Regions from separate parts of the Streptomyces chlorus genome, predicted to be linked through region 2. Evidence: riboswitches for the same ligand, from Rfam matches in the RefSeq annotation. Region 2 holds a riboswitch; each other region holds the start of a gene.
What was found. Region 2 has a riboswitch for cyclic di-AMP ahead of ACFPZI_RS05265 (transglycosylase SLT domain-containing protein). Riboswitches for the same ligand answer to the same signal wherever they lie in the genome.

Region 1: linked by a shared signal. The riboswitch ahead of ACFPZI_RS30575 (M23 family metallopeptidase) and the one ahead of ACFPZI_RS05265 (transglycosylase SLT domain-containing protein) in region 2 are both predicted to bind cyclic di-AMP.
Region 3: linked by a shared signal. The riboswitch ahead of ACFPZI_RS20415 (M23 family metallopeptidase) and the one ahead of ACFPZI_RS05265 (transglycosylase SLT domain-containing protein) in region 2 are both predicted to bind cyclic di-AMP.
Region 4: linked by a shared signal. The riboswitch ahead of ACFPZI_RS03015 (transglycosylase family protein) and the one ahead of ACFPZI_RS05265 (transglycosylase SLT domain-containing protein) in region 2 are both predicted to bind cyclic di-AMP.

The regions. Positions count from the first base shown of each region.
Region 1 covers NZ_JBHSOA010000084.1:10,961-18,201, reverse strand. Annotated here, with positions in the region: gene ACFPZI_RS30590 (helix-turn-helix domain-containing protein) at 105-728, shown strand; gene ACFPZI_RS30585 (DUF6126 family protein) at 725-847, shown strand; gene ACFPZI_RS30580 (tyrosine-protein phosphatase) at 923-1,720, opposite strand; cyclic di-AMP (ydaO/yuaA leader) riboswitch at 2,242-2,406, shown strand; gene ACFPZI_RS30575 (M23 family metallopeptidase) at 2,409-3,365, shown strand; gene ACFPZI_RS30570 (SGNH/GDSL hydrolase family protein) at 3,653-4,438, shown strand; gene ACFPZI_RS30565 (MBL fold metallo-hydrolase) at 4,700-5,926, shown strand; gene ACFPZI_RS30560 (ATP-binding protein) at 6,677-7,241, shown strand, end outside.
Region 2 covers NZ_JBHSOA010000009.1:193,272-200,512, forward strand. Annotated here, with positions in the region: gene ACFPZI_RS05240 (glycoside hydrolase family 26 protein) at 1-495, shown strand, start outside; gene ACFPZI_RS05245 (polysaccharide deacetylase family protein) at 585-1,340, opposite strand; gene ACFPZI_RS05250 (glycosyltransferase family 2 protein) at 1,457-2,950, opposite strand; gene ACFPZI_RS05255 (GNAT family N-acetyltransferase) at 3,033-4,103, opposite strand; gene ACFPZI_RS05260 (HAD family hydrolase) at 4,358-5,227, shown strand; gene ACFPZI_RS05265 (transglycosylase SLT domain-containing protein) at 5,274-5,765, opposite strand; cyclic di-AMP (ydaO/yuaA leader) riboswitch at 5,769-5,933, opposite strand; gene ACFPZI_RS05270 (polyprenyl synthetase family protein) at 6,627-7,241, shown strand, end outside.
Region 3 covers NZ_JBHSOA010000042.1:261,114-268,354, forward strand. Annotated here, with positions in the region: partial or broken gene ACFPZI_RS20410 (GntR family transcriptional regulator) at 1-699, opposite strand, end outside; gene ACFPZI_RS20415 (M23 family metallopeptidase) at 957-1,730, opposite strand; cyclic di-AMP (ydaO/yuaA leader) riboswitch at 1,743-1,905, opposite strand; gene ACFPZI_RS20420 (M16 family metallopeptidase) at 2,161-3,549, opposite strand; gene ACFPZI_RS20425 (M16 family metallopeptidase) at 3,546-4,958, opposite strand; gene ACFPZI_RS20430 (DNA gyrase/topoisomerase IV subunit A) at 5,372-7,241, shown strand, end outside.
Region 4 covers NZ_JBHSOA010000005.1:91,365-98,605, reverse strand. Annotated here, with positions in the region: gene ACFPZI_RS03025 (cytochrome P450 family protein) at 1-872, shown strand, start outside; gene ACFPZI_RS03020 (transglycosylase family protein) at 1,201-2,193, shown strand; cyclic di-AMP (ydaO/yuaA leader) riboswitch at 2,502-2,670, shown strand; gene ACFPZI_RS03015 (transglycosylase family protein) at 2,675-3,436, shown strand; gene eno (phosphopyruvate hydratase) at 3,780-5,069, shown strand; gene ACFPZI_RS03005 (FtsB family cell division protein) at 5,261-5,737, shown strand; gene ACFPZI_RS03000 (DUF501 domain-containing protein) at 5,894-6,490, shown strand; gene ACFPZI_RS02995 (Ppx/GppA phosphatase family protein) at 6,487-7,241, shown strand, end outside.

The sequences.
Region 1 (7,241 bases), on a different contig from region 2:
GCGGTCGCCGAACGGTGAGACGGCGACGCCCGCACCTGGTCCCCGACTTTTGCCTGTGAGGCAAGGAATTTGCCTCACAGGCAAGAAAGCGGCTGAATGGAGTCATGAGCTCCCCCGAGGCCGAGCCGTCGGTCGAACCGGCCGCCGCGCTTCCCGCGGTCGCCCCGCAGCTGCGCGCCCTCCGGCGCCGGGCCTCCCTGACACTGGAGGCCGCCGCCCGCGACGCGGGACTGTCGCCCGCCCATCTCTCCCGGCTGGAGACCGGACAGCGCCAGCCCTCGCTGCCGATGCTGCTCTCCCTCGCCCGCATCTACGGTACGACGGTTTCCGAACTGCTCGGTGAGACGACCGCCGCCCGTGAGGCGGTGACGCGCGTCGGCGACATGGAGCCGACCTCCGCGGGCGGCTGGACGTATTGGCAGGCCGGTTCCCCCGGGCGCGGGATGCAGGCCCTGCGGGTCCAGGTCCCGTATGGGGCCCAGGGCGACATCGTGCGGGTCCACCCGGGCGAGGAGTGGCTGTACATCCTCAAGGGGCGGCTGCGGCTGCGCCTCGGGGACGCCCTGCACCGCCTCGCCCCGGGCGACAGCGCGCACTTCGACTCGCTGACCCCGCACCGTATCGCCGCCGAGGACCCCGACGGGGTCGAGCTGCTGTTCGTCCATACCCTGCTGCAGAGTCCCACGGCCGCCCTGTGCCTGGGCCCCACCCAAGGAGATGTGTCATGAAAGACATGGAGGAGAAGTTTCCCCGCGCCCTGTGGGTGAGGCTGTTCGTCTACGTGGTGGTGGGGCACCTCTTCGCGGGCTTCATCTATCTGCTGTTCGAGCTGGGCGCGAAGCAGTAGCCCCCGGTCGAACACAGCAGGAGCCGAGCGATCCCGTGATCCCCCGGTCGAGCACCTGCTCGACCGGGGGATCGCTCAGTCCAGCATGCGCTCGCGCAGCCGCTCCCGGTTCTCGGGGGTGAGCCCGAGCGCCTGCTCGAGGTAGGGGTCCACGCCGCCCCAGGTCTCCTCGATCGTCTCCAGCGCGGCCGACAGATACTCGGCGCGGGCGTCGAACAGAGGGTCGAGCAGCTCCATGACCTCGGGGGAGTAGGCCGAGGCGGAGGTGCCGCTGCGGCGCACCTTGTAGCGGCGGTGCGCGGCGCTGGACTTCAGATAGTCGTCGAAGATCGCGTCCCGTTCCACGCCCAGCGCGAGCAGCGTCACCGCCACCGACAGGCCCGCGCGGTCCTTGCCCGCCGCGCAGTGCATCAGCGCGGGCACACACTCCTCGGCGAGCGAGATCAGCACCCGGGAGTGCTCGGCGGTGCGTTGCCTCACCGTCATGCGGTACGAGGCGATCATCCGCTCCGCCCCCTTGTCGCCGGCGAGGATCGAGCGGAGCTGGTCCAGGTCCCCGTCGCGGACCATCCTCCAGAACGTGGCGCCGTCGGCCGGGTCGCTCAGCGGCAGATTCACATTGCGCACGCCGGGCAGTTCGATGTCCCGCCCGTCCAGCTTGTGGTCGGCTGCGTTGCGGAAGTCGAAGACGGTGTGCAGTCCCAGGGAGGACAGGAAGGCGGCGTCCTCCTCGGTGGCGTGTGCGAGATGGCCGCTGCGGAACAGCACCCCGTGTCGCACTCGGCGGCCGTCGACGGTCGGCAGGCCGCCCACATCACGGAAATTGCGCACTCCGGTGAGCTCGGGTTCGGTCGACGGGATCTGCTGCGTCACGGGGGCCCCTCTCCCACTCTGCGCCGCCGGCGCGTCGGCGTCGGCGGGTGTCACCCGACGATACGACATGCCCGGCAGGGGCAATGAGTTGGCGACGGGGCCGTCGGAGTGGAGACGGGGCTGTCCCGGTGGAGCCGCCGGTGTGGAGTCCCCGGCGCGGACGGACCCGTGCCGGGCCCCCGGACCGACCCGGCCGAATCATCCAATATTTCCCTATTGGTGCGTTCTGCCCCTTTAGGGCGTTTCGCCATAACGTGCCCCGATAGAAGGGGAGATGGGAATGGGGTGGTGAGCATCGTCATAGAGGTGACGATGTGCTGTCGCCATGTTCACGTAATTCCGATATTTCGCAAGGGGATTCGGGGGGTGCCGAAATCCCGGTGCGACTCTGGGTGACGATTTTCAGGTCAATGGATCACGAAAAAGCGCCTTCGCTCGGAAGATCGCGCTTGTCCCTTTGCTTCTCGGTCGCCTACGTTCGCCATCAATCCGGACGGACGCCTAATCCTGCCGCTGTCCGGAACCTTCACACTCTGACCCGTATATGGCAGGAGCGGGGGACCCACAGGTACGACTGCCTGTTCCGGTCTCCGGAACGGCTTGGGGTTAAGTCGCGCTTTCGGCGCGGCCGGGCATCTCCAGTCCGCACCCGACAGCTCACCTCGTAGGCGCCGGAGAGGAATTCGTCATGCCCGCAAAGGGTAAGCACCGCCGTCCCAGCGCTTTTCGTTTCACCCGTTCCATCGCCGTCGCCGGAACCGGTGGCGCCGTACTCGCCCTGCCGCTTCTCGGCGCCACCGGAGCGAACGCCGCCACTCCGCAGGCCGCACCGGAAAAGGCCGTCCAGTCGTATTCCGTCGCCGGTAAGACGTCTGACGGCGTGCAGGCCGACGACAACAAGAACGGCGACGCCCGCACGTACATCGTGAAGGGCGGCGACTACCTGGCGAAGATCGCCGAGTCCGAGAACGTCGACGGCGGCTGGAAGCAGCTCTACTCCGACAACCGCGAGGCCGTGGGCGGCGACCCGTCGCTCATCCACCCCGGTCTGAAACTCTCGGTCGACGGCAAGGCCACCGCGACCAGCGCACAGAAGAAGTCCTCTTCTCCCGAGAGGTCCTCTTCATCCGCTCCGTCCTCCGCGGCGAAGCCGTCGACGGCCGGGGCGGCCCCCGAGCAGTCCGCGCCGAAGTCCTCCTCCGGCTCGACCACCGCGAACCAGGTCGCGACCGCCTCCGGTTACAGCTCGCCGGTGCCCGGCGGCGGCTTCGGCACCGCCTACAAGGTGGCCGGCAGCATGTGGTCCAGCGGCTACCACACCGGTGTCGACTTCGCCGTTCCGACCGGCACCTCCCTGAAGGCCGTGGGCGCGGGCACCGTCGTCTCCGCCGGCTGGGCCGGCTCGTACGGCAACCAGGTCGTCATCAAGCTGAACGACGGCCACTACGCCCAGTACGCCCACCTGTCCTCGCTGTCCGTCTCCGCCGGCCAGACCGTGAGCGGCGGCCAGCAGGTCGGCCTCTCGGGCTCCACCGGCAACTCGACCGGCCCGCACCTGCACTTCGAGATCCGCACCACGCCGAACTACGGCTCGGACGTGGACCCGGTCTCCTACCTCCGCGGCAAGGGCGTCTCCATCGGCTGACCCCCGAGGCAACCTGCCTGACGCGCCACCGAAGGCCGGACCCCGATCCCGGGGTCCGGCCTTCGGTGCGCCCGTAGCGAGGGAGTGCTGGGAGCGCCGGGGGTGTTCCGTGCGTCACGTCGCTCGCCGGTCAACGTCCCCGCCCGGAGGGCTATTCCGGATTGGCCAATGCTTTGCGAGTGGCTTATCTCACCGCCCGTCAATGCCTTCCTACGGTCGCGTAGGTCACATTCGAAGGTGAATCATGTCCGGTTGTGGCAGACGATTCGAAGAAAGACAGCAAGGCAGTGATCGGGTCGTACGTGGCGGTGGGGGACAGCTTCACCGAGGGCGTCGGCGACCCCGGCCCCGACGGGGCGTTCGTCGGCTGGGCCGACCGATTCGCGATACTTCTCGCCGACCGGCGTCCCGAAGGCGACTTCCGGTACGCAAATCTCGCGGTGCGCGGAAAACTGCTCGACCAGATCATGGCCGACCAGCTTCCGCGGGCCGTCGAATTGGCCCCCGCACTGGTTTCGTTCTGTGCGGGCGGCAACGACATCCTGCGCCCCGGCAGCGATCCGGACGAAGTGGCCGAGCGTTTCGAGCGGGCGATCGCCACGCTCGCGGCGGTCTCCGGCACAGTTCTGGTGACGACCGGGTTCGACACCCGTGGTGTGCCCCTGCTCAGGCATCTGCGTGGCAAGATCGCCACTTACAACGGACATGTGCGGGCCGTCGCCGACCGGTACGGCTGTCCGGTGCTCGACCTCTGGTCCCTCAGGAGCATCCAGGACCGCAGGGCCTGGGACACCGACCGGCTGCACCTGTCGCCCGAGGGGCACACACGCGTGGCGCTCCGCGCGGGACAGGCCCTCGGCCTGGACACCCCGGCAGACCCGGAGCAGGCATGGCCCCCGCTGCCGCCGCGCGGCAGCCTCGACGTCCGGCGGGACAATGTCCACTGGGCACGCGAGTACCTGGTGCCGTGGATGGGGCGCAGGCTGCGCGGGGAGTCGTCGGGGGACCACGTGACGGCGAAGGGCATGCTGTCCCCGGACGACATCAAGGAGCGCATCGCCTCGGTGGCATGACGCGGGGCGCGAGGGCGGGAGTGGGGGAGGCGGCGGCCACCAGCTTTTCCTTCGTCGAGAAGTGAGGGAGTACGCGTGCGGTGCTCACCCCGAGCGCCGCCGCCACGCTCAACCGCACCCTGGTCACGCCGTCACACCGGTCAGGTGCCGGGGCGGTGGACGACGTGCGCGGCCCCGGGGCGCTTTCCGGTCGGTGAGGCGTCCCGGGGCCGGACCGGCCACACATAATGGAATGTCTGACCGACTCCACTTGGAGGCATTGTGGCCGGTACCCGTTCCCAGAGCTCCGGGCTCCGTGCGCTACGGCCCGCGGCCTTCGGCGCGGACCCCACCGGTGAGCGCATGGCGCGCATCCGCAGGTCCCCGCACTACCGGGACGGCGTGTTCCAGAACCCCAAAGGCCCCACCCGGCTCCGGCCCCCGGGCTCGTCCCGGGACCTGGCGAAGACCTACTTCGACAAGGACACCCGGTCCCGCCGTGCCCCGCACGGCACCCTGCCGGTGCACGCCACCACCCTCGCCGACCTGGCCCGCCCGCCTGCCTCCGGACTGCGCCTGACCTGGATGGGCCACTCCAGTGTGCTCGTGGAGATCGACGGGCGGCGGGTGCTGTTCGACCCCGTGTGGGGCGAGCGCTGCTCCCCGTTCCCCTTCGCCGGTCCGAAGCGGCTGCACCCGGCACCCCTGCCGCTGGCCGCGCTCGGCCCGGTCGACGTCGTCGTGATCTCGCACGACCACTACGACCACCTGGACCTGCCCACCATCAAGGCGCTCGCCGGAACGGACACGCTGTTCGCCGTACCGCTCGGCGTGGGCGCCCATCTCGAGCACTGGGGCGTGTCCGCCGGCCGGCTGCGCGAACTGGACTGGCACGAGGCCACGGGGGTCGGCGGACTCACCCTCACCGCCACCCCGGCCCGCCACTTCTGCGGCCGGGGCCTGCGCAACACCCAGCACACCCTGTGGGCCTCCTGGGTCGTCGCGGGCGAGGAGCACCGCGTCTACCACAGCGGCGACACCGGCTACTTCGACGGTTTCAAAGACATCGGCGCCACCCACGGCCCCTTCGACGCGACGATGATCCAGATCGGCGCGTACTCGGACTTCTGGCCCAAGGGGCAGTCGGACCCGATTCCGGGACCTGGCTACTGGCCGGAGATCCATATGAACCCGGCAGAGGGTCTCCAGGCCCATCTCGACCTCCAGCAGGGCCGGCCGGGCGGGGTCTTCCTGCCGATCCACTGGGGCACCTTCAACCTGGCACCGCACCCGTGGGCGGAGCCCGGTGAGTGGACGATGGCTGCGGCCGACGCGGTCGGGCAGCCCGCCGCCTTCCCCCTTCCGGGCCTGCCGTTCGAGCCCGCCGGGGAACTACCGGCCGAACCGTGGTGGCGGGGCGTGGGGCACGTCCCGAACCACAAGTGGCCCCTGCCCGACCCTGTCACGGACTCCTCCCACGAGGGCCTGGACCTGGTGGGGGAGGAATGAGCCTTGGCCTTGATCGCTACGGTGAGTGATGTTTCTACGAGGGGCGCGCAGGGCGTGGAGGGCTTCCGAGGGGCCCTTCGGCAGGGCGGCCGAGCGGAAGAACGAGGGCCGGGGAGCTTTGAGCTCCCCGGCCCTCGATGTTTCCCGATGACCATCTCTGACCAGGTTGGATCGAGTGGCGACTGATCTGTGACGAAGAGGAGACGGGTTTATCGGTCTGTCGTACGAAGCCTCATACCAGAGCGGGACGCTGTCCGTGTGAGTTTGTCAACTGACCACCGCACGTGATGCGGTGGTGACTACGGTGAGTGTCGGTCGGGCGACGCATGGCCGACGCCCTCGGCCTTCCGGGGCTCCCCCGACCGGTACGGCGACACCGCGGCGACACCCGTCGCTCGGCGCATCGCGCCACGGGGTCGCGCCCATCAGATCGGATCAGGGAGCGGGGACCGGTACGTGCAGGCAGAAGGCGGACGAGGGAGAGGACGGGGTGACACACCCCGCCGCTCGGGCCCGGCCGGTGCCTCGGGCGTGACCGGTGTGCCGGGCGTGACCAGCGGGTCGCAGGCAGCCGCGGCTGCCCCGGGCGGGCCGTCGGCCGGCCCGCGCGCCGGTACCGACAACGGACGTCCGCCTGCCGCGCGCGGCGGCGAGCCGCGCGGAGCACGGAACCGGTCCCGCGCGCCCGGCGGCCGTGACACCAGGCGTTCCCCCGGCACCCAGGACCGACGGACCAGTTCGAGGACACCCATGCCCGATCTCCGCGCTCCCGCCGGTCCACCCTCCCGCACCGACCGGCGGGAGGGCGGACGGCACGGACGCCCGCCCTCCCGGCCCGCCCCCGCGCACCCCGAGGCACAGATACGGCCCCAGTTGCTGCGGCTCGCCGTCCTGCCGCCCGTGGCGGTCGCCCTCAGCGCCAGCGCCGTCGTGCTGTTCATCGTCCGCTCCACCGGCGTACGGCCGGGCGCGGCCCTGTGGGGTGTGCTCGGTGGCGCGGTGTCGGTGACCCTCGCCGGCATCGTCATCGCCGCCGTGGCCGCCGACCGCGCGGCCCGGTCCGTGCACGACCGCGTCGAGAGCCTGCGCCGGAGCACGGCCCGGCGCGAGACCGACCTGCACGCCCTCGTGGACACCCTGCGCCGTGGCGACGGCCCGCCACCGCGCACGCAGCCGGGCGGGACGCCCAAGGACGCCGACGACTTCGACCGGCTCGCCGCCGACCTGTCCCGGGCCCATGACAGCGCCGTCACCGCCGTCGTCCAGGCGTCCCAGCTCTCCAGCCAGGCGGGCAGCGAGCAGAAGCTCGAGGTGT
Region 2 (7,241 bases):
TACGTGCAGGCGTACCGGCACATCCACGACCGGTTTCGGGAACTCGGCGTGGACAACGTGGTGTGGACCTGGATCATCACCGGCTACCTGAGCCACGGGGACCTGTTCAAGGGCATGTATCCGGGGGACGAGTACGTCGACTGGATCGGCTACAACCAGTACAACTACTACCGCTGCCACAAGACGGAGTGGCTGACCTTCGAACAGACCCAGACGGCCACGCACGAGTGGATACGTAAGAACATCTCCGCCGACAAGCCGCTGATGCTCTCCGAGTTCGGCAGCGCGGTCGACTCCACCCGGCCGCAGCGGCAGGCCGAGTGGTACGCACAGGTGCCGCCCGTGCTGAAAGGGCTGGAGGGAGTCAAGGCCGCGCTCCAGTGGAACTACCGTGACCCCGGGCCGCACTGCAACCTGGCCGTGGCCAACGAGGCGGCGTGGGAGAGCCTGCGCGAGGTGGCGGCCGACCCGTATCTGCACCAGCCGACGAAGTGACCGGGCGGGCGACCGCGACCGCCCGCCCACTCGATCCGTTCAGCCTGCCGAGTCAGCCTGCCGAGTCAGCTCGCGAGCCGGCCGGTGAGTCAGCCCGCGAACTCCGGTCCACGGACCGCCGCCCGGGTGTGCCGGTACCAGCGCCAGGCGATCGTCTTCGGGCCGTCGCGGTAGGGGGCGACGCGGGCGCCGTTGCCCGCCAGCCAGGCCCTGACGTCGGCGACGGTGTGGCTGCGGCGGACGATGAGCCGGGCGATGCGGTAGCGCTCGTCCCGGTCCGAGCTCAGCGCGTGCCGCACCGCGGTCGCCGTCTCGTACCCGGCGCGGGACGCCATGGCCCTCACCCGGGGGCTGTTGTAGCCGTGCGGGTAGGCGAGATGAGGGACCGGATGGCCGAGGGTGTCCTCCAACACAGCTTTGGAATCGAATAGTTCGGCGCGCAGTTGCTTCCCGGTCAGCGTGTCCAGCTGGGCGTGGCTGACCGTATGGCTGCCGATCTCCATGCCGGAACGCTCCAGCTCCGTCACCCGGTCCAGGGTCATCATCGGCGCCGGCGGAAGCAGGCTGCGGCCGCCCGGGGTGATGGCGCCGGTGGTGAGGTACGCGGTGGCCGGCAGGGAGCGTCGGGCCAGGAGGTCGGCGGTGGGGCCGGGCAGGTCCGCGAAGCCGTCGTCGAAGGTGAGGAGCACCGGCCGGGGCGGAAGGGGCGCCCGCCCGGTGAGACGGCCGGCGAGGGTGCTGATGGTGACGGGGGTGCGGCCGCTGTCCTCGATGGCGTCTAGATGCGCCGCGAACTCCTTTGGCGTGACGGTGAACTCGGCGATCCAGTCGGGCGGGTCGTCCATCACGGCGTGGTAGAGGAACACCGGGATGGCCGGACGCTTCGCGGCCTCCCCGCCGCCCAGGTCACCCGATCCGTTCCGGGCTCTTCGCACCGCCGGGTCCGGCGAGGACGACGCCGTCATCGCGCACCCCCGGCCGTCCGGCCGCCGGGGGACGCCTTCCCCGTCGTACCGCCCGCCGCCCGCCGGGCCCGCAGATAGCCGACGGGGCCGTACAGCATCCCCTTGCGCTGCAACCGTGAGAGGCGGCGCGGCCAGGGATGGGTGGTGCGGGTGTCGTGGTTGCCCGGAACGGCCGAGCCGGCCCCGGTGTGCCCGGTGTCCCCGGTCTCCCGTACGGCGGTGAGGCCGCGGGCGTGGGACAGGCCGCGGGGCAGCCGGGCGAGGAACGCGGGCAGCAGCGCGGGCCGGTTGACCAGGATCGCCGTGAGGTAGGCGGTGAGGCCGGCGCCGTAGCCGAACGCCTGGGTCTCCAGATCGGCCCAGGTCTCCCGGTGGTGGTGCCACACCAACGCCCGGGGCGTGTAGCGGAGCCTGTGTCCCTGGGCGAGGACCCGGACGAACCCGTACAGGTCGTCGCCGCCCCGGGCGGGCGTCCCGGCGCCGGTGGCCGGGTCGAAACCGCCGACCGCGCGCAGCACCTCCGTACGGAACGCCATGTTCGCCCCGGAGCCGAACCGGCCCGCGGTGAAGGGGAACAGCGGTTCGTCGCGGGGCGGGTTCCGCGGGTCGTACGTCGTCGGTGTGAACCCCTTCGCGAAGCCGCCGTGGCTCTCCAGCAGGACCTGGGCCGGGGTGCGCAGCCGGGCGGGGAGGATCAGGCCGGTGGCACAGCCGAGTTCCGGGTCGGCGGCGAAGGGCGCGGTCAGCTCGATGAGCCAGCGGGCGTCGGCGACGACATCGTCGTCGGTGAACGCGATCACCTCGCCCAGGACGTGGGCGAGTCCGGTGTTGTGCGCGGTCGCGAGTCCGGGGACCGGCTCGCGCACGTACCGCACGCGCTCCCCGTACTTCCGCTGCACCAGGTCGCGTGTCTCGTCCGTCACGGGCGTGTTGTCGATGACGACGATCTCGAAGTGCGGATGGTCCTGTGCGAGGAGCGAGTCGAGGGCGCGGGCGAGTTGTCCGGCCCGCTCCCGGGTGGCCACGACGACCGAGGTGAAGGGCGGCGGCGGCCCGGCGGTCTCCACGGCTGCCTCCGCCGTGTCGTGCCCTTGCTCTTGCCCTTGCGCCTGCGCCTGTGCCTGCGCCTGTGCCTGCGCCTGTGCCTGCGCCTGTGCCTGTGCCTGCGCCTGTGCCTGCGCCTGTGCCTGCGCCTGTGCCTGTGCCTGCGTCTGCGCCTGTGCCTGCGTCTGCCGTGCGAGCGCCTGCCGTGCGAGCGCGGCCAGGACCGTCGTCGGATCGGCCCCCTCCGGGACCCTTCCCAGCAGTGTGCCCACCGGCAGGCCGTCTCTCCTGACCAGCAGGAACACCTCGCCGTGCGTCACCGGCGGACTGCCCGGACCGGGTCTCAGGGCGGTTTCCTCACCGCTCAGGTCCAGTTCGGCGACCTGAACCGCGCCGATGTCCAGGAACCGCCGTATCTCCTCCTGCGTACGTGCTGTGCGGGACATGGGCCCTCCCCCTCCCCTCCTCACGAACGGTTGTCACCAGCGGCCATTGCCGTCCCGAGCGGTTCTCGCGACCGGGAACCACTCACGGCCGGCGCAGCCGCGCCGCCCCCTTCAACGTCCGCGACGCCAGCGAGGCGAGACGCGGCCGGGCGACGACGAAGCCGTGCGCGCGGCGCGCGGGCTCGCGGCGCAGCAGCTGAAGCGTGGCGCCCAGGCCCGGACGCGTCGCCTCCCCTTCGTAGACGGCACGTTCGCCCGTCTTCAGCGAATCCTTGTACTCGGCCGGGCCGCGGCCCATGTCGAGCAGGCCGATGCCCTCGCCGGCCGCCGCCTCGGCCATCCGCAGATGCAGCACGAGCCCCGGCGAGAACTTCGCGAACTCCGGTTCGTACGCCGGGAACCAGCAGGCCAGCACCGAGGCCGAACGCAGGCCGAAGTGGGCGGCCACGGGACGGTCCCCGGCGTACAGGACGGACAGCGTGCCCGTGCACTCCGGAGCCCGGGTCCCGGCCAGGCGGCCCACGAGCAGGGTGATCCACTCCTGCGCGAACCGGTCGCGGCGCCCGGTCCTGCGGTACTGCGCCGACTTCCACCCGATGAGCGCGCGGAGCGCGGCCGGGTCGCGTTCGTCGAACACGAACCGCACAGGTCCGGCCTGGCGGCCGAGCCGGCGCTCCTTGGCCAGGGTGGTCTTCAGGAACTTCGGAGACTGGGCGCGCAGTACGGACTCGTAGGTCTCGTAGCCCTTCTCCACGTCGATGACGAAGGTGGCGTGCTCCTTGGCCGCGTGCGGGACGAACAGGGCTTGGTCCGCCTCCAGGTTGTCGAAGGCGAAGCTCGACACCGAGCAGGCGTGCAGCAGTTCACCGGTCTCCAGCGCGAGACCCGGACTCAGGACGGCGCCCTGGCAGTCCGAGACGCCGAGCCCGATCGCCCGGCCCTGCCCCAACGCGCCCCGCTCGTACGGCAGGAAGCCGGCCGGCTCGGTGGACGCCCCCTCGTACAGCACCGCGACCCGGGCCCGCGGCCGCACCCTGGACACGGCGGTGGCGAACTCCGGTTCCATGAAAGGGCTGCGCGGTGCCTCCGTCGCGGCGCGCAGCTCACGCCACCGTTCCCGCTCTCCCTCGCCGAGCTCCTCGAGCCTCAGCACACGCGTGCGTCCACTGCTCACCTGACCCCCCGATCAAGTCCCCCCTGGACACTTGTGAAGGTACCGCCCAAGACCACGAGGGCGGTAGGTAGCGGAGCATGTTGTTGCCAAGTGGTGCAGAGGCCGCGGACGGCACCCCGGGCGTGGTGCCCCGGGCGGAGCGAGCCGGGTGAGGTGAGCCGGGCGGAGCGGGACGGGCGGGGTGAGTTCGGGCGCGGTGAGTCGGGCGGGCGCGGTGTCCGTATTCTCTGATCATGGCCGCACCCACCGATTGCTCGCTCATCGCCACCGACCTGGACGGGACGCTGCTGCGCGGCGACGACACCCTCTCCGACCGCTCCCTCGCCGCACTGGCGCTGGCGGCGCGGGCCGGTGTCCGGCATCTCGTGGTGACGGGGCGCCCGGCGCCCGGAGTGCGGCCGCTCCTGGACGACCTGGGGGCCACCGGGCTCGCGGTGTGCGGACAGGGCGCGCAGGTGTACGACGCCGGCACGGACCGGATGCTGTGGTCGGTCACCCTGGACCGGGAACTGGCGGAGACCGCGCTCGGCAAGATCGAGGCCGAGGTCGGGGAGCTGTATGCCGCGGTCGACCAGGACGGGGTGGACGGGCTCACCCTGATCGAGCCGGGCTATCTGATGCCGCACCCGACGCTGCCCGCCGTGCGGGTCGAACGGCGGGACGATCTGTGGGTCCGGCCGATCAGCAAGGTGCTGCTGCGCCATCCCCACCTGACCGACGACGAATTGGCGGCGACGGCCCGTTCGGCGGTCGGCTCGCTGGCCACGGTCACCATGTCGGGTCCGGGCACCGTGGAACTCCAGCCGCGCGGTGTCACCAAGGCGACCGGTCTCGCGCTGGCCGCCGAGCACCTGGGGCTGGAACCCGAGCGGACCATCGCCTTCGGCGACATGCCCAACGACATCCCGATGTTCGACTGGGCGGCCCACGGGGTCGCCATGGCCAACGCGCACCCCGAACTCACGGCGGTGGCCGACGAGGTCACCACGTCGAACGAGGACGACGGCGTGGCCGTCGTCCTCGAGCGGTTGTTCGGCGGAGCGGAGGCGTACGTGCCCCCACACGTGCTGCCTCGCCCCAGGTCCGGGAGGGTGTCCCGGTAGGCCGCGGTGCCGCCGGTGTCCCGGCGTCCCGATGGGCCCGGGTGTCTCAGTAGGCGCCGAAGACGTTGTCGATGGAGCCGTAGCGGTCCGCCGCGTAGTTGCAGGCCGCCGCGATGTTCGCGACCGGGTCGAACGGGTCGAAGGCCGTGCCGGGCACGTGGTACGCCTGGAAGGTCGGGTCGATGACCTGGAGCAGGCCCTTCGACGGGGTGCCGGCCACGGCGTTGGAGTCCCACAGGTTGATGGCCTGCGGGTTGCCGGACGACTCGCGCAGGATGTTGCGGTGGATGGAGTCGTAGCTGCCGGGGATGCCGTGCTGCGCCATGACGGACAGCGACTCGCGGATCCAGCCGTCGAGGTTGTCCGGGTACGCGGTCACGGTGCCGGCGGCGGGGGCGGACGTCGCGGCAGCGGCGGGCGCGGCGGAGGCGGCGGTGGCGCCGAACAGCGGGAGGGCGACCGCCGCGACGCCGGCGACGGCGAAGGAGCGGACGAGGCGGGAGCGGCCGAAGCGGCGGGGCGGACCGGATGCGGGCATGTCTGTGTTCCTCTCCTACGCCTGCGAGGTGAGCTGTCGGGTTCGGGCGGGAGAGTGCCCGGCCGTGCCCCTGCGGGCATGGCTTCACCCCGAGCCGTTCCGGGTGCGAACCGGTCCGGCGGCTTACCTGGGTCCCCCGCTCCTGCCGTGCGTGAGTGAGTTCATTGATGGGTGGCGCGGGCGGTGGCAGGATTCGGCGTCCGCCCGACAGGCCGGGAACGTATGCGAGTGCACTTGTCGGGAACAAGTGCGACCGTCACAGATCATGCTGCTTGATCTTGCATTGGGGTGTTTGGGGCGCTTGCCCCTTTGCGGTTGCCAAGGGTCAACTCGCTCTCGGGGCAAGGGGAATCGCCGGTGTGTGCGAGGGGTGGGCGTGCCGGGGTGCGCGTGACGTACTTCACTGGCCGTATCGCGTGGGCATATTTGCCACCAGAGGGGATTTACTTGGCAATTACGGCAAATCGGTCGCCTGGGCAGGCAGGATGGTCTGCGTGCCGGATCGCGTGCCGGATCCCGGTTCGGGATGCGGTTCGGGGCGCGGCCCGGACGGCGGCCCGGACGGCGGTCTGGGCTGGGGTCGGATCGTGGTTCGGGTGCGTCCCGAGGGTGGGCTGTCGTGCCTGAAAGGCGAGGAATATTCTTTATTGCCAACTGATCAGAAACGATCGGATTGTGATCCGATATAGGAGGGTGCCGTGAGACGCGGTGCACGCGTGCGCAGGTGAGTCTGGGGAATGTGGGTGCTGGCGGTGATCGAAACATGACCGGATACGCTGACTCGAGTGATGTCAGCGACCTATCGACAAACTTTGCAAGACGTCTAAGAGCCAGTGGACACCAGCAGACAGGAGACCCCTCGTGACCGTCGTCGGGCCGTTCGGGCTGAGCGTGCGGGACCAGGCTCTGGAGGCCGATGTCCAGGCCGGAATGACGGCTGTCGAAGAAGGGCTGCTCGAGGCCACGAAGAGTGAGGTCCCCTTCATCACCGAGGCCGCCCAGCACCTGGTGCGGGCCGGTGGCAAGCGGTTCCGGCCCCTGCTCGTGATGCTCGCCGCCCAGTTCGGCGACCCCTACACTCCCGGCGTCGTGCCGTCAGCCGTGGTCGTGGAGCTGACCCACCTGGCCACGCTGTACCACGACGACGTGATGGACGACGCCGCCGTACGGCGCGGGGTGCCCAGCGCCAACACCCGCTGGGGCAACTCCGTCGCGGTCCTCACCGGCGACTTCCTGTTCGCGCGCGCGTCGCACATCCTGGCCGATCTCGGACCGGAGGCCGTACGGGTGCAGGCCGAGGCGTTCGAGCGGCTGGTCACCGGTCAGATCCTGGAGACCGCGGGGCCGCAGGACGGCCGGGACCCGGTCGACCACTACCTGGACGTCCTCGGCGGCAAGACCGGCTCGCTGGTCGCCGTCGCCTGCCGGTTCGGCGCCATGATGTCCGGCGCGGACGACACGGTCGTGGACGTGCTG
Region 3 (7,241 bases), on a different contig from region 2:
CTCACACTCTCCGCGCGGGCCCCTCGGTCCGCGCGCTCGGCCCTGTCCGCGCGCTCAGCCCTGCCGGACCCGGCGGTGAAGCGCAGGCGGTGGGCGGCGGCTGCGCGCTCGATGTGCAGCACCATGACCGCACGCGCGCGCTCGCCGTCCCCGCGCACCACGGCGTCCACGACCGCGCCGTGCTCCGCCCAGCACTCCACGGGGTCCCTCGTCCCCCGCACCTCGTACATCCAGCCGATCCTGTGCCGGAGCCGGATCAGCGTCGACGTCAGCGCCGGACTGCCGGACGCCCGGGCGAGCGTCTCGTGGAACCAGCCACCCAGTGAGCGCAGGTCGTCGCTGTGGCCCTGACGGGCCCGCTCCTGGCCCAGCCGGACCAGGCCGCACAGCACCTTCAGATGGGCCTCGGTGCGGCGCTGTGCGGCACGGGAGGCTCCGAGCGGCTCCAGCAGCAGCCGCATCTCCAGCAGGTCGGCGGCCTCCCGCTCGGTGGGTTCCGCGACGCATGCGCCCGCGTGCCGCCGGGTCACCACGAAGCCCTCGGCCTCCAGGGTGCGCAGGGCCCTCCCGGACGGGGACGCGCGAGACGCCGTAGCGGCGGGCGAGGAGTTCCTCGGTGAGCCGGCCGCCACGCTCGTAGACACCCGAGACGATGTCGTCCCGGATCGCCGTACACACCGAGTGCGCCGGAATACGCATGACCGACCTCCGAATTAATCCCCGCATAACATCAACGGGTGACGCCCGCTCCATAACTCTATTGCAACGTGCGGGAATTTCCGACGGCGAGCCGGGAATCATGTCCGTTTTTTGGACAACGGGCCGCCCGCCGGAAAGTCCGATGGCCCCGGCTCGCAGAGCGAGCCGGGGCCATTCCACGGAAAGCGGACACCTGGGGTGTCAGGGGATCACCCGAATGTCGAGGTGCACACGGAGGCCAGGGGGTACGTGCCCGGTCAGACGTTCGCGCCGTGCGCGCGGAGGTACGCGACGGGGTCGATGTCGGAGCCGTACTCGGCGGTGGTGCGGGCCTCGAAGTGCAGATGCGCGCCGGTGACATTGCCGGTGGCGCCGGAGACGCCGATCTGCTGCCCCGGGGTGACCTGCTGGCCCACCGAGACACCGACGGACGACAGGTGGCCGTACTGGGTGTACGTGCCGTCGTGCATCTTGATCACAACCTGGTTGCCGTAGGCGCCGCCCCAGCCGGCCTCGACGACGGTGCCCATGCCGACCGAGAGCACGGGGGTGCCGCTCGCGGCGTGGAAGTCGACACCGGTGTGGCTGCCGGAGGACCAGACGGCACCGCCGGACAGGTAACCGGTCGAGACGTAGGAGCCCGCGATCGGGGACACGAAGGTGGTGAGGCGCTTGCGCTCGGCCTCCCGCGCGGCGCGCTCCTCGGCTTCGCGGGCCCTCTCGGCCTCTTCGGCCGCCCTCTCCCGCGCGGCTTCCTCGGCGGCTTCGCGGGCGGCGGCCTGGGCCGCCTCGCGTGCGGCCTCGTGCTGGGCAGCCGCCTGGGCGTCGACCTGGGCGGCGGCCTCGTCGCCCAGGGTGATCACGGGGGTGAGGCCGGTCTGTTCCGCGGCGGATTCGGCGGCGAGCGCCGGAGCCGCGAGGGAGCCGATGACACCGGTGGTGGTGAGGGCCGCGACGCCCGCCGCCCTGGCGGTGCCGCGATGCACACGGCTGGGACGACGGTGCTTCCCGGGGGCGCGGGTGAACGCCATGTACAGGGTGGTCCTTTCCTTCCCTCTCGCCTACCGGGTTAGCTGACAGGTTCGGAGCAGGAAGGTCTCCTACGGGCCCCCTCGCGACACGCGCGGGCGTCCGATTCACCTCAGGGACGGTTGGGTCCCCGGCTCCCCTGGCTCGCGCCGTACGGGGACTCGGCGATGACTGTCCGGTGCCGCGGGTGCGGCGCACTGCCCGACGAACAGACCGCATGAAGCTAAGCGGGGCATCCTTCAATCCCCAAACTGATCCCGGCTTTTGTAGCGCATCCCACAGGGCAGACATGCACTTCCCGCCCCAATTCGGGCATAAGCGGGCCCTGGTGACTTTCACGCCACCAGGGCCACGCGCGCGTGCGCTCCGCCGGGTGCCCACGGGGCCCCCGCGGACTGCCTCTCAGCGGCGTCCCGGCCGCTGACGGGCCGTCTATTCGGCGGCCACGACGGTGACTTCGCCGATGCCGAGCGCCTCGACGGGCTCCTTGATCTTCGCCGCGTCGCCGACCAGGACGGTCACGAGTCGGTCCACCGGGAAGGCGTTCACCACCGCCGCGGTCGCCTCCACGGTGCCTGTGGCGGCGAGCCGCCGGTACAGCTCGGCCTGGTAGTCGTCGGGCAGATGCTGCTCCACCTGGTCGGCCAGGGTGCCGGCGACGGCCGCGGCGGTCTCGTACCTGAGCGGCGCCACACCCACCAGGTTCTGTACGGCGACGTCACGCTCGGCGTCGGTGAGGCCCTCGGCGGCGAGGGTGCGCAGCACCGTCCACAGGTCCTGCAGGGCGGGGCCGGTGTTCGGGGTGTCGACGGAGCCGCTGATGGCGAGCAGCGACGCGCCGGTGCCGTCCGGGGCGGACCTCAGGACCTGGCCGAACGACCGTACGCCGTAGGTGTAGCCCTTCTCCTCGCGCAGGACGCGGTCCAAGCGGGAGGTGAGAGTGCCGCCGAGGCAGTAGGTGCCGAGCACCTGCGCGGCCCACACGCGGTCGTGCCGGTCCGCTCCGACGCGGCCGATGAGCAACTGTGTCTGTACGGCGCCGGGGCGGTCCACGATCACGACCCGGCCGGAGTCGTCGGCGGTGACCGGCGGAACGGGCCGCGGCTGGGCGGACGATCCGGTCCAGACGCCAAGGGTGTCGCCGAGCAGCTCGTCCAGGTCGGTGCCGGTGAGGTCGCCGACGACCACCGCGGTGGCGGTCGCGGGGCGGACGTGCTTCTCGTGGAAGGCGCGTACGGCCGTCGAGTCGATGCCGGCGACGGTCTCCTCGGTGCCCTGGCGCGGGCGGGACATGCGCGACGTCGCCGGGAACAGCTCCTTGGAGAGTTCCTTCGCCGCGCGGCGGGACGGGTTGGCCAGCTCGTGCGGGATCTCGTCGAGGCGGTTGCGGACGAGGCGCTCGATCTCGCTGTCGGCGAACGCGGGTGCCCTGAGGGCGTCGGCGAGCAGCCCGAGCCCCTTGGTGAGCCGTGAGGCCGGCACCTCGAGGCTCAGACGGATGCCGGGGTGGTCGGCGTAGGCGTCCAGGGTGGCGCCGCAGCGCTCCAGTTCGGCGGCGAACTCCTCGGCGGAGTGCTTGTCGGTGCCCTCGGAGAACGCCCGCGCGGTGATCGTGGCGACACCGTCGAGCCCGGCCGGTTCGGCCTCCAGGGGCGCGTCGAGCAGCACCTCGACGGCGACGATCTGCTGGCCGGGGCGGTGGCAGCGCAGCACCGTCAGACCGTTGCCGAGGGCGGTGCGCTCGGGGGCCGGGAAGGCCCAGGGCCGGGCCTCGCCCGCCTGCGGCTGGGGGTGGAAGTCCATCGTGGCGAGCTCGGTCACTTCGCCGTCTCCTCGTTCTCGTCGGTGCCGGCGGCCGCGGCTTCTTCGGTGCCGGCGGCTGCGGCTTCTTCGGTGCCGGCGGCTGCGGCTTCTTCGGACTCCCCGGCCCCGGGGGCAACGGGCTCGTAGACGAGCACCGCGCGGTTGTCGGGACGCAGGCGGGCCTTGGCGACCTCCCGGACGTCCTCGGCGGTCACGTCGAGGATGCGCCCGACGGCGGTGAGGGCGAGCTGCGGGTCGCCGAACAGGACGGCGTACCGGCACAGCTCGTCGGCCCGGCCGGCGACGGTGCTGAGCCGGTCCAGCCACTCGCGCTCCAGCTGCGCCTGGGCGCGCTCCATCTCCTCGGCCGTGGGGCCCTCCTCGGCGAACCGGGCGAGCTCCTCGTCGATCGCGGCCTCGATGACGGGTACCTCCACGTCACCGGACGTCTTCACGTCCAGCCAGCCCAGGGAGGGCGCCCCGGTCAGCCGCAGCAGGCCGAATCCGGCCGCCACGGCCGTACGGTCCCGTCGCACCAGCCGGTTGTAGAGCCGCGAGGACTCACCGCCGCCGAGGACGGTGAGCGCCAGGTCCGCCGCGTCGCTCGCGCGTGTGCCGTCCTCGGGCAGCCGGTAGGCGGCCATCAGCGCACGCGCGGGGACCTCCTCCTCGACGAGCTCACGCAGCTCCTCGCCGATGATCCCGGGCAGCGAGCCGTCGCGGGGCTCGGGCTTGCCGTCGTGGGACGGGATGGAGCCGAAGTACTTCTCGATCCAGGCGAGTGTCTGCTCCGGGTCGATGTCACCGACGACGGAGAGCACGGCGTTGTTCGGCGCGTAGTACGTGCGGAAGAAGGCGCGGGCGTCCTCCAGGGTGGCCGCGTCCAGGTCCGCCATCGAGCCGATGGGCGTGTGGTGGTACGGGTGGCCGGCCGGGTAGGAGAGGGCGGTCAGCTTCTCGAAAGCCGTGCCGTAGGGGACGTTGTCGTAGCGCTGGCGGCGCTCGTTCTTGACGACGTCCCGCTGGTTCTCCATGGACTCCTCGTCCAGGGCGGCCAGCAGGGAGCCCATGCGGTCGGCCTCGAGCCAGAGGGCGAGTTCCAGCTGGTGGGTCGGCATGGTCTCGAAGTAGTTGGTCCGCTCGAAGCTGGTGGTGCCGTTGAGCGAGCCTCCGGCGCCCTGGACCAGTTCGAAGTGGCCGTTGCCCTTCACCTGCCCGGACCCCTGGAACATGAGGTGCTCGAAAAGGTGAGCCAGGCCGGTGCGGCCCTTGACTTCGTGACGCGAACCGACGTCGTACCAGAGGCACACCGCCGCGACGGGGGTCAGATGGTCCTCGGAGAGCACCACGCGCAGGCCGTTGGACAGCCGGTGCTCGGTCGCTGTCAGGCTGCCGGAGCCTGCCTGGGCGGTGGCCGTGTGACCCATGGGCATGTACGTCCCTTCGATCGCGGAGGCGGTCGTCGCATCCGCCGTTTGTGCCGGTCCTGCCACTGTATGCAAGCGTGCGGAGCACTGGCGAAGTTCCCGGACGGGACCGGGTACGCCGAGAGCGAGAACCGTGGGTACGGGTGGGACGGCACGGTACGCACGGGGTTCGTGGGGCGCACGGGACCTCGGTACATACGGGATCACGGGGCGTACGAGGTGGGCACCCGGTGCCGACACGCGCCGGCGGCCCCGCCGGCGACGCCGGTGAGAGGTGCGCGTACCCTGCCGGCACCCCGCCCCGGCCCCCGCCGGAGGGCAACGGCGGGGGTCATGGTCCCGGTTGTCGGTGCGGCGGTCCACAATGGTCCGCGTCAGATACCGTCCCACGCTTCAGCAAGGAGCCGGCAGCGATGGCCCGCCGCAGCACGAAGACCCCGCCGCCCGACGACTCGTACGAGGAGCGGATCCTCGACATCGACGTCGTCGACGAGATGCAGGGCTCCTTCCTCGAGTACGCGTACTCGGTCATCTACTCCCGCGCCCTGCCGGACGCGCGCGACGGCATGAAGCCGGTGCACCGCCGCATCGTCTACCAGATGAACGAGATGGGCCTGCGCCCCGACCGCGGCTATGTGAAGTGCGCGCGCGTGGTCGGCGAGGTCATGGGCAAACTGCACCCTCATGGCGACGCGTCGATCTACGACGCCCTGGTGCGCATGGCGCAGCCCTTCTCGATGCGGGTCCCCCTGGTCGACGGCCACGGCAACTTCGGCTCCCTGGGCAACGACGACCCGCCGGCGGCCATGCGGTACACCGAGAGCCGGATGACCGAGGCCACGAGCCTGATGACCGAGTCCATCGACGAGGACACGGTCGACTTCGCGCCCAACTACGACGGCCAGGAGCAGGAGCCGACGACCCTGCCCGCCGCGTTCCCGAACCTCCTGGTGAACGGTGCGTCGGGCATCGCGGTCGGCATGGCCACCAACATGCCGCCGCACAACCTCCGCGAGGTGATCGCGGCCGCCCGCCACCTGATCCGGTATCCGAACGCGGATCTCGACGCCCTGATGCGCCATGTGCCGGGCCCCGACCTGCCCACCGGCGGCAGGATCGTCGGCCTCCCGAGCATCCGGGACGCGTACGAGAAGGGCCGCGGAACCTTCAAGATCCGCGCGACGGTCACCGTGGAGGAGGTGTCCGCCCGTCGCAAGGGCCTGGTCATCACCGAGCTGCCGTTCACGGTGGGCCCGGAGAAGGTGATCGCCAAGATCAAGGACCTGGTCGGTTCGAAGAAGCTCCTGGGCATCGCCGACGTCAAAGACCTCACCGACCGCGCCCACGGTCTGCGTCTGGTCATCGAGATCAAGAACGGCTTCGTGCCGGAGGCGGTCCTGGAGCAGCTGTACAAGCTGACGCCCATGGAGGAGTCCTTCGGCATCAACAACGTGGCCCTGGTGGACGGCCAGCCGCTCACCCTGGGCCTCAAGGAGCTGCTGGAGGTCTATCTCGACCACCGCTTCAATGTGGTCCGCCGCCGCTCGGAGTTCCGCCGCAGCAAGCGGCGCGACCGTCTGCACCTGGTCGAGGGCCTGCTCACGGCTCTGCTGGACATCGACGAGGTCATCCGCCTGATCCGCTCCAGTGACAACTCCGCGCAGGCGAAGCAGCGTCTGATGGAGCAGTTCTCGCTGAGCGAGATCCAGACCCAGTACATCCTGGACACCCCCCTGCGCCGCCTCACCAGGTTCGACCGCATCGAACTGGAGGCGGAGCAGGAGCGGCTGAACACGGAGATCGAGGAGCTGACCCGCATCCTGGAGTCGGACGCGGAGCTGCGCAAGCTGGTCTCGTCCGAACTGGCCGCGGTAGCCAAGAAGTTCGGTAACGACCGCCGTACGGTCCTGCTGGACGCGTCCTCCACCCCGGTCGTCGCCGTGCCGCTTCAGGTGGCGGACGACCCGTGCCGGGTGCTGCTGTCCGACACGGGCCTGCTCGCCCGTACGGCGGACGCGAAGCCGTTCCCCAAGGGCGCGCACGCCAAACGGGTCAAGCACGACATGATCCTCTCGGCGGTGCCGGCCACCGCCCGGGGCGAGGTGGGCGTGGTCACCTCGACGGGGCGTCTGCTGCGGGTGAACGTCGTCGACCTCCCGCAGCTGCCGGAGCCGATGCCGACCCCGAACCTCTCGGGCGGGGCGCCGATTTCGGAGTTCGTCTCCCTGGAGGACGGTGAGCGGGTGATCTGCCTGACGACGCTCGACGAGTCGTCGCCAGGCC
Region 4 (7,241 bases), on a different contig from region 2:
TCGACCGGTTCGCGGACAGCGGTTCCGCCGACCTCATCCACGACTTCGCCTTCCCGCTCCCCATCTACGCCATCTGCGACCTGCTCGGCGTTCCCCGCGAGGACCAGGACGACTTCCGGGACTGGGCGGGCATGATGATCCGTCACCAGGGAGGTCCCAGGGGCGGCGTCGCCCGGTCGGTGAAGAAGATGCGCGGCTACCTGGCCGACCTGATCCACCGCAAGCGCGAGGCACTGCCCGCCGAAGCCGCCCCCGGCGAGGACCTCATCTCCGGCTTGATCCGTGCCTCCGACCACGGTGAGCACCTCACCGAGAACGAGGCCGCCGCCATGGCGTTCATCCTGTTGTTCGCCGGCTTCGAGACCACCGTCAATCTGATCGGCAACGGCACCTACGCCCTCCTCACCCACCCGGGGCAGCGTGAGCGCCTGCAGACGTCCCTCGCCGCCGGCGAGCGCGGGCTGCTGGAGACCGGAGTGGAGGAACTTCTGCGCTACGACGGGCCCGTGGAGCTGGCCACCTGGCGGTTCGCCACCGAGGCGCTCACCCTCGGCGGGCAGCACATCTCGGCCGGTGACCCGGTCCTCGTCGTCCTGGCCGCCGCGGACCGCGATCCGGAGCGGTTCGCCGACCCCGACGCGCTCGACCTCGCACGGCGCGACAACCAGCATCTGGGGTACGGCCACGGCATCCACTACTGCCTCGGCGCCCCACTGGCCCGCCTGGAGGGCCAGACCGCGCTCGCCACGCTGCTGACCCGTCTGCCGGACCTTGAACTCGCGGCGGACCCGGCCGAACTGCGCTGGCGCGGCGGCCTCATCATGCGCGGACTGCGCACACTGCCGGTGCGATTCACCCCGCCACCGAAGTGATTTCGCCCATGAGGGGAAGCGCTCGACGTCCTCCGAAATGCCCCGGAAGGTCTTCGAACCGGCCCCCGGGCAGCCCTCGAAATGCCCGTCGGCCACCGTGCAGGTGACCGTCAGGCCCCCTTCGGACACGGTCTGTCGAGCCTTGGTAGGAGCGAGGTAAAGGTGACGCTCACTCAGCTCTGTGATCTTAGTGTGATCTGCGCGGCATTAACTTGTGACAGACGTTCGACTGCGGATACGTTCACCCATCAAGCACGGCACCTCGCTTTCACAGCAGCGCAGTTCGAACCGCCGTGCGAGTAACTGTTGTCCTGCGAAAGGTCTCCGCATGCTCTCCGGCAATGGTCGTCACCGCCGCCCCCGCCAGGCTCCGGCTCTTCTCGTCGCGGCCGGAGTGACCGGCTCGGCCATCGCGATTCCCCTTCTCGGGGCCGGCGCGGCCAGCGCGGCCGACGGCTCGACCTGGGACCGGGTCGCCGAGTGCGAGTCCGGCGGCTCCTGGAGCCAGAACTCCGGCAACGGCTACTACGGCGGTCTGCAACTGACCCAGGAGGCCTGGGAGAAGTACGGCGGCCTCGACTACGCGACCAGCGCCGACCAGGCCAGCCGGGGCCAGCAGATAGCGGTGGCCGAGAAGATCCTCGCCGACCAGGGTGTCGGCGCGTGGAGAGCCTGTGGGCTGCTGGGGGGACTGAACCAGGAATCGTCCGTGCCCGGCGTGGACACCGGCGTGGACACCGGCGTGGAGGACGGCTCGTCGGCCAAGCCCGGTTCCGAAAGGACCGCCACCCCGTCGCCGTCGCAGTCCTCCGACTCCTCGGCGGACGCGGAGGACGCCACGGAGGGCAAGGCGAAGGGGAAGGAGGGGAAAGAGGGGGAGAAGGGTGGATCGGCCGGCCCCAGTGCTTCCTCCTCCGCTTCCCCCTCTCCTTCGGCCTCGGCCAAGGGTGAGGAATCGGACAAGTCCGAGCAGAAGGTCGACGCTTCGGCCTCGGCTGGCGGCGAGGACTCCGGCGGCGGCCGTCACCGCGGCGCCAACGCCGAGGAAGAGGTGCGTGAGGACCGTGACGCCGGATCCTCCGGCCGGCACGCTTCGCGCGGCGGTCTCGGCTTCACGCGCGGCCTTGGCAGTTCGTCCCCGTCGAGCGACTCCGGCGCGGGCTCCGGGAGCGGCTCCTCGGCCGCCTCCGACTCCCTTGCCCTCGGCGGCGGATGGCTCGCCCAGTACAGCGGAGGGGACGAGATCCTGGGCGCGGCCGCCTCGAACCTCATCCTTCCCGGTCAGACGCTTTCGTTCGGGTTCGAGTCGGACAACGGCTGACATCCGGGTGCCGGCTGGGCGTGCGGGCCTTTCCCGGCCGGGCGGCAGGGCTGAGCGGTAGCTGGGCACCGGTTGAGTGGTGACTGGGCGGCAGTTGGGTCGGCGTGCGAAAAAGCGTGTCGACGGGGCCAGTTGAGGTCATGATTCGCGAAGAATGTCTGATTTAAAGGCGATGAGAGATAGGTCTCAGAAGCCCTGATCGTCTTTGATAATCCGCCGAGCGCGTGTCTACGGTCAGGACCGCTCGCCATCGCGGGCCCCGGCTGCCGCCACGCCGAATCCTGCCAGTGGCAGCACGGGAACAGTCGTCGCGTCATGCGCCGTAGGCAGGAGCGGGGGACCCAAGGTAGGCGCCAAATCCGGTGGAGAAAGCCGGATGTGGCTTGGGGTGAAGCCGCGTCCCGTGAGGGACGCGGCCGGGCAACTCAACCGGCCCGAACCCGACAGCTCACCTCGTAGGCGTCGGTGAGGGGATCCATTCATGCTGTTTTCCGGCAAGGGCAAGCACCGTCGTCCGTCCAAGGCCACCCGTGTCATCGCCGTCGCCGGCGTCACCGGTGTCGCTGTCGCCGCCCCGCTGATGGCGGCCGGCAACGCTTCCGCCGCCACCGCCTCCGAGTGGGACGCCGTCGCCCAGTGCGAGTCCGGCGGCAACTGGTCGATCAATACCGGCAACGGCTACTACGGCGGTCTGCAGTTCTCCGCCTCCACCTGGGCCGGCTACGGCGGCACGGCGCACGCCGGCACCGCCGACCAGGCCAGCAAGGCCCAGCAGATCCAGATCGCCGAGAAGGTCCTCGCCGGCCAGGGCAAGGGTGCCTGGCCGGTCTGCGGCACGGGCCTGTCCAACGCGGCCTACACCGGTGGCGGTTCCGCCGAGGGCTCGGGCAACCAGAGCTCCGGCAACCAGGACAGCGGCTCCTCGCAGAAGTCCCAGAAGCAGGAGTCCCCGAAGCAGAAGTCCCAGGAGCGGAGCGCCGAGGCCGCTCCCGAGCGTTCCGCCGAGCAGAAGGCCTCCCGCTCCGACGAGCGTCCGGCCGCCAAGAAGACCGTCACCACCCCGACCGGCGAGAAGGTCGAGAAGGGTGACGGTGAGTACAAGGTCGTCAAGGGCGACACCCTCAGCTCGATCGCCTCGGAGCACGACGTCAAGGGCGGCTGGGGCAAGCTGTTCAAGCTGAACGACGAGATCGTCGAGGATGCCGACCTCATTTACCCGGGCCAGCAGCTGCACCTGAAGTAAGGCCGCAGTCGCAGGTCCTGGCCCCGTCCCCACGGGTGCCTGCCCCGCCCCGGCGCGTGTCCCCCGTACGCGCCGGGGCGGGGCTTTTCCGTGTTCGACGCCGGATCCGGTTCGTGCGCGGTGCCGGACCCGGACCCGGTCTCCGGTCTCCGGTCTCCCGGTTTTCCGGTTTTCCGTCTCCCGGTTTTCCGATACCGCCTTTGTTCCGTTCGGAAACAATTTACTCTCGGTTCTGTCCGTGAAGCGGCCGACCGGATGGCCGATCGCCCCGAGCCGGATAGGCTCGGGTCCGCAGGGCCCCGTGGCCCCGCTGAACCACGTCACATCCATGAAGGAGATGCTCGTGCCGTCCATCGACGTCGTCGTAGCCCGGGAAATCCTGGACTCCCGAGGTAACCCCACGGTCGAGGTCGAGGTCGGCCTCGACGACGGCAGCACGGGTCGTGCCGCCGTCCCGTCCGGCGCCTCCACCGGCGCCTTCGAGGCCATCGAACTCCGTGACGGCGACCCCGACCGTTACCAGGGCAAGGGTGTCGAGAAGGCCGTCCTGGCCGTCATCGAGCAGATCGGCCCGGAGCTCGTCGGCTACGACGCCACCGAGCAGCGCCTGATCGACCAGGCGATGTTCGACCTGGACGCCACCGACAACAAGGGCTCCCTCGGCGCCAACGCCATCCTCGGCGTCTCCCTGGCCGTCGCCCACGCCGCCTCCGAGGCCAGCGACCTGCCCCTCTTCCGCTACCTGGGCGGCCCCAACGCGCACCTGCTGCCGGTGCCGATGATGAACATCCTCAACGGCGGTTCGCACGCGGACTCCAATGTGGACATCCAGGAGTTCATGATCGCCCCGATCGGCGCGGAGTCCTTCTCCGAGGCCTTGCGCTGGGGCGCCGAGATCTACCACACGCTGAAGAAGGTACTGAAGAGCAAGGGCCTGGCCACCGGCCTCGGCGACGAGGGCGGTTTCGCCCCGAACCTCGGCTCCAACCGTGAGGCCCTCGACCTCATCCTCGAGGCCGTCAAGGAAGCCGGTTACACCCCCGGCGAGCAGATCGCCCTCGCGCTCGACGTCGCCGCCTCCGAGTTCTACAAGGACGGCACGTACGTCTTCGAGGGCAAGGAGCGCTCCGCCGCCGAGATGACGGAGTACTACGCCGAGCTGGTCGAGGCGTACCCGCTGGTCTCCATCGAGGACCCGCTGTTCGAGGACGACTGGGACGGCTGGAAGATCCTCACCGACAAGCTCGGCGACAAGGTCCAGATCGTCGGCGACGACCTGTTCGTCACCAACCCGGAGCGCCTGGCCCGCGGCATCGAGGAGGGCGCGGCCAACGCCCTGCTGGTCAAGGTGAACCAGATCGGTTCGCTGACCGAGACCCTGGACGCCGTCGAGCTGGCCCAGCGCAACGGCTTCAAGTGCATGATGTCGCACCGCTCCGGTGAGACGGAGGACGTCACCATCGCCGACCTGGCCGTCGCCACCAACTGCGGCCAGATCAAGACCGGTGCCCCGGCCCGCTCCGAGCGCGTCGCCAAGTACAACCAGCTGCTGCGTATCGAGGAGATCCTCGACGACGCCGCGGTGTACGCGGGCCGCAGCGCCTTCCCGCGGTTTCGCTCTGCGAACCAGTAGGTACGGCGCTCTGCGAACCAGTAGGTACGGCGCTCTGCGAACCAGTAGGTACAGCGAGGGCTGACCCGCTGACCCGTACAGGGTGACGGCCCGGGTCGTTTCCCGGCCAGTAGTCCCTACGTCCCCGGACGCGGTCCCGTACCGTGTCCGGGGACGTACGCGCGTATGACAGGGGAACGGGAGGCGGGGGCATGGCCGTGAAGGACCGGGATCGGTTCTCCACCGCGACCAGGATCCGGCTGATCGGCGAGCAGACCGCCGCCCGGGTCTACCGCTCGCAGACCAAGCGCCAGGCCCGCCGCTCCCGGCTGACCGGCCGGGCCGCGCTGCTCGCCCTGGTGGTCTGCTCGCTGATCGTGGCCCTCGCCTATCCCATGCGGCAGTACGTGTCCCAGCGTGCCGACATCGCCGACCTCCAGCTGGAGAAGGACCAGGCCCGCCAGCGGGTCGAACAGTTGCGCGACATCAAGGCGCGCTGGCAGGACGACGCCTACGCCGAGCAGCAGGTCCGCGCGCGGCTGCACTACGTCATGCCCGGCGAGACCGGCTACATCGTGATCGACCCAGGTACGGCCGAGCAGCCGCGCGCCGACCGCGGATCGGCCGACCGTCCCTGGTACGCGAACGTCTGGGACGGCATCGACAAGTCCGACGCGGCCGAGCGATGAGCCCGGGGCCGTAGCCTTGATGCCCTGCGGTTCACCGGAACCCGCAGGGCCGGCCGCACGACCCCGTACGACTGCGACAGCCCCGTCGTGCGGAGGACCGCGCAGAAGCCGCACAGACAACCGCCGAGAACCGCCGAGAACCGTAGAAAGACAGGTATGGACACGCCCCCGCCCACGACCCCGCGCACCGAACCGACCGACGCGGACGTCGAGGCGTTCAAGCAGCAGCTCGGCCGGCCCCCGCGCGGGCTGCGCGCCATCGCGCACCGCTGCCCCTGCGGGCAGCCGGACGTCGTCGAGACCGCGCCGAAGCTGCCCGACGGCACCCCCTTCCCGACGCTGTACTACCTCACCTGCCCCCGGGCCGCCTCGGCGATCGGGACGCTGGAGGCGAACGGTGTGATGAAGGAGATGACGGAGCGGCTGGCGACGGACCCGGAGCTGGCGGCCGCGTACCGCGCGGCGCACGAGGACTACATCCGGCGCCGCGACGAGATCGAGGAACTGAAGAACTTCCCGAGCGCCGGCGGGATGCCGGACCGGGTGAAGTGCCTGCACGTCCTGGTCGCCCACTCGCTGGCCGCCGGCCCCGGGGTCAACCCGCTGGGCGACGAGGCACTGGCGATGCTGCCCGAGTGGTGGCGCAAGGGAGCCTGTGTGACGGTCGCGCCGCCCGCGGGCGAGGGGTGGCAGGTGGACGCCTCGGACGACGGCCACTTCGCCGTCAAGCCGATCGAGGGAGACGACCAGTGACCCGTGTCGCCGCCATCGACTGCGGTACCAACTCCATCCGGCTCCTGGTGGCGGACGCCGACCCAAAGACAGGTGAACTGACCGACCTGGACCGGCGCATGACGATCGTGCGGCTCGGCCAGGGCGTCGACCGCACGGGCCGGCTCGCCCCCGAGGCGCTGGAGCGGACGTTCGCCGCCTGCCGCGAGTACGCGGCGGCCATCAAGGAGCACGGCGCGCAGCGCCTCCGCTTCGTCGCCACCTCCGCCTCCCGCGACGCCGAGAACCGCGACGATTTCGTGCGCGGGGTGCTGGACATCCTCGGCGTGGAGCCCGAGGTCATCACCGGCGACCAGGAGGCCGAGTTCTCCTTCACCGGCGCCACCAAGGAATTGACGGGCCGTGCGGACCTGCACCGCCCGTTCCTGGTCGTGGACATCGGCGGCGGCTCCACCGAGTTCGTCGTGGGCGACGACCATGTGCGCGCCGCCCGGTCCGTCGACGTGGGCTGCGTACGGATGACCGAACGTCACCTGTTGGTGAACGGGGTGGTGGAGGACCCGCCGTCCGAGGAACGGATCGCGGCCATGCGGGCCGGCATCGAGGCCGCCCTCGACCAGGCCGAGCGGACGGTCCCGCTGAGCGAGGCCCGCACCTTGGTCGGCCTCGCCGGCTCGGTCACGACGGTCTCGGCGATCGCCCAGGACCTCCCCGCGTACGACTCGACGGCCATCCACCACTCCCGGGTCACCCTGGAACGCGTCCGGGAGAT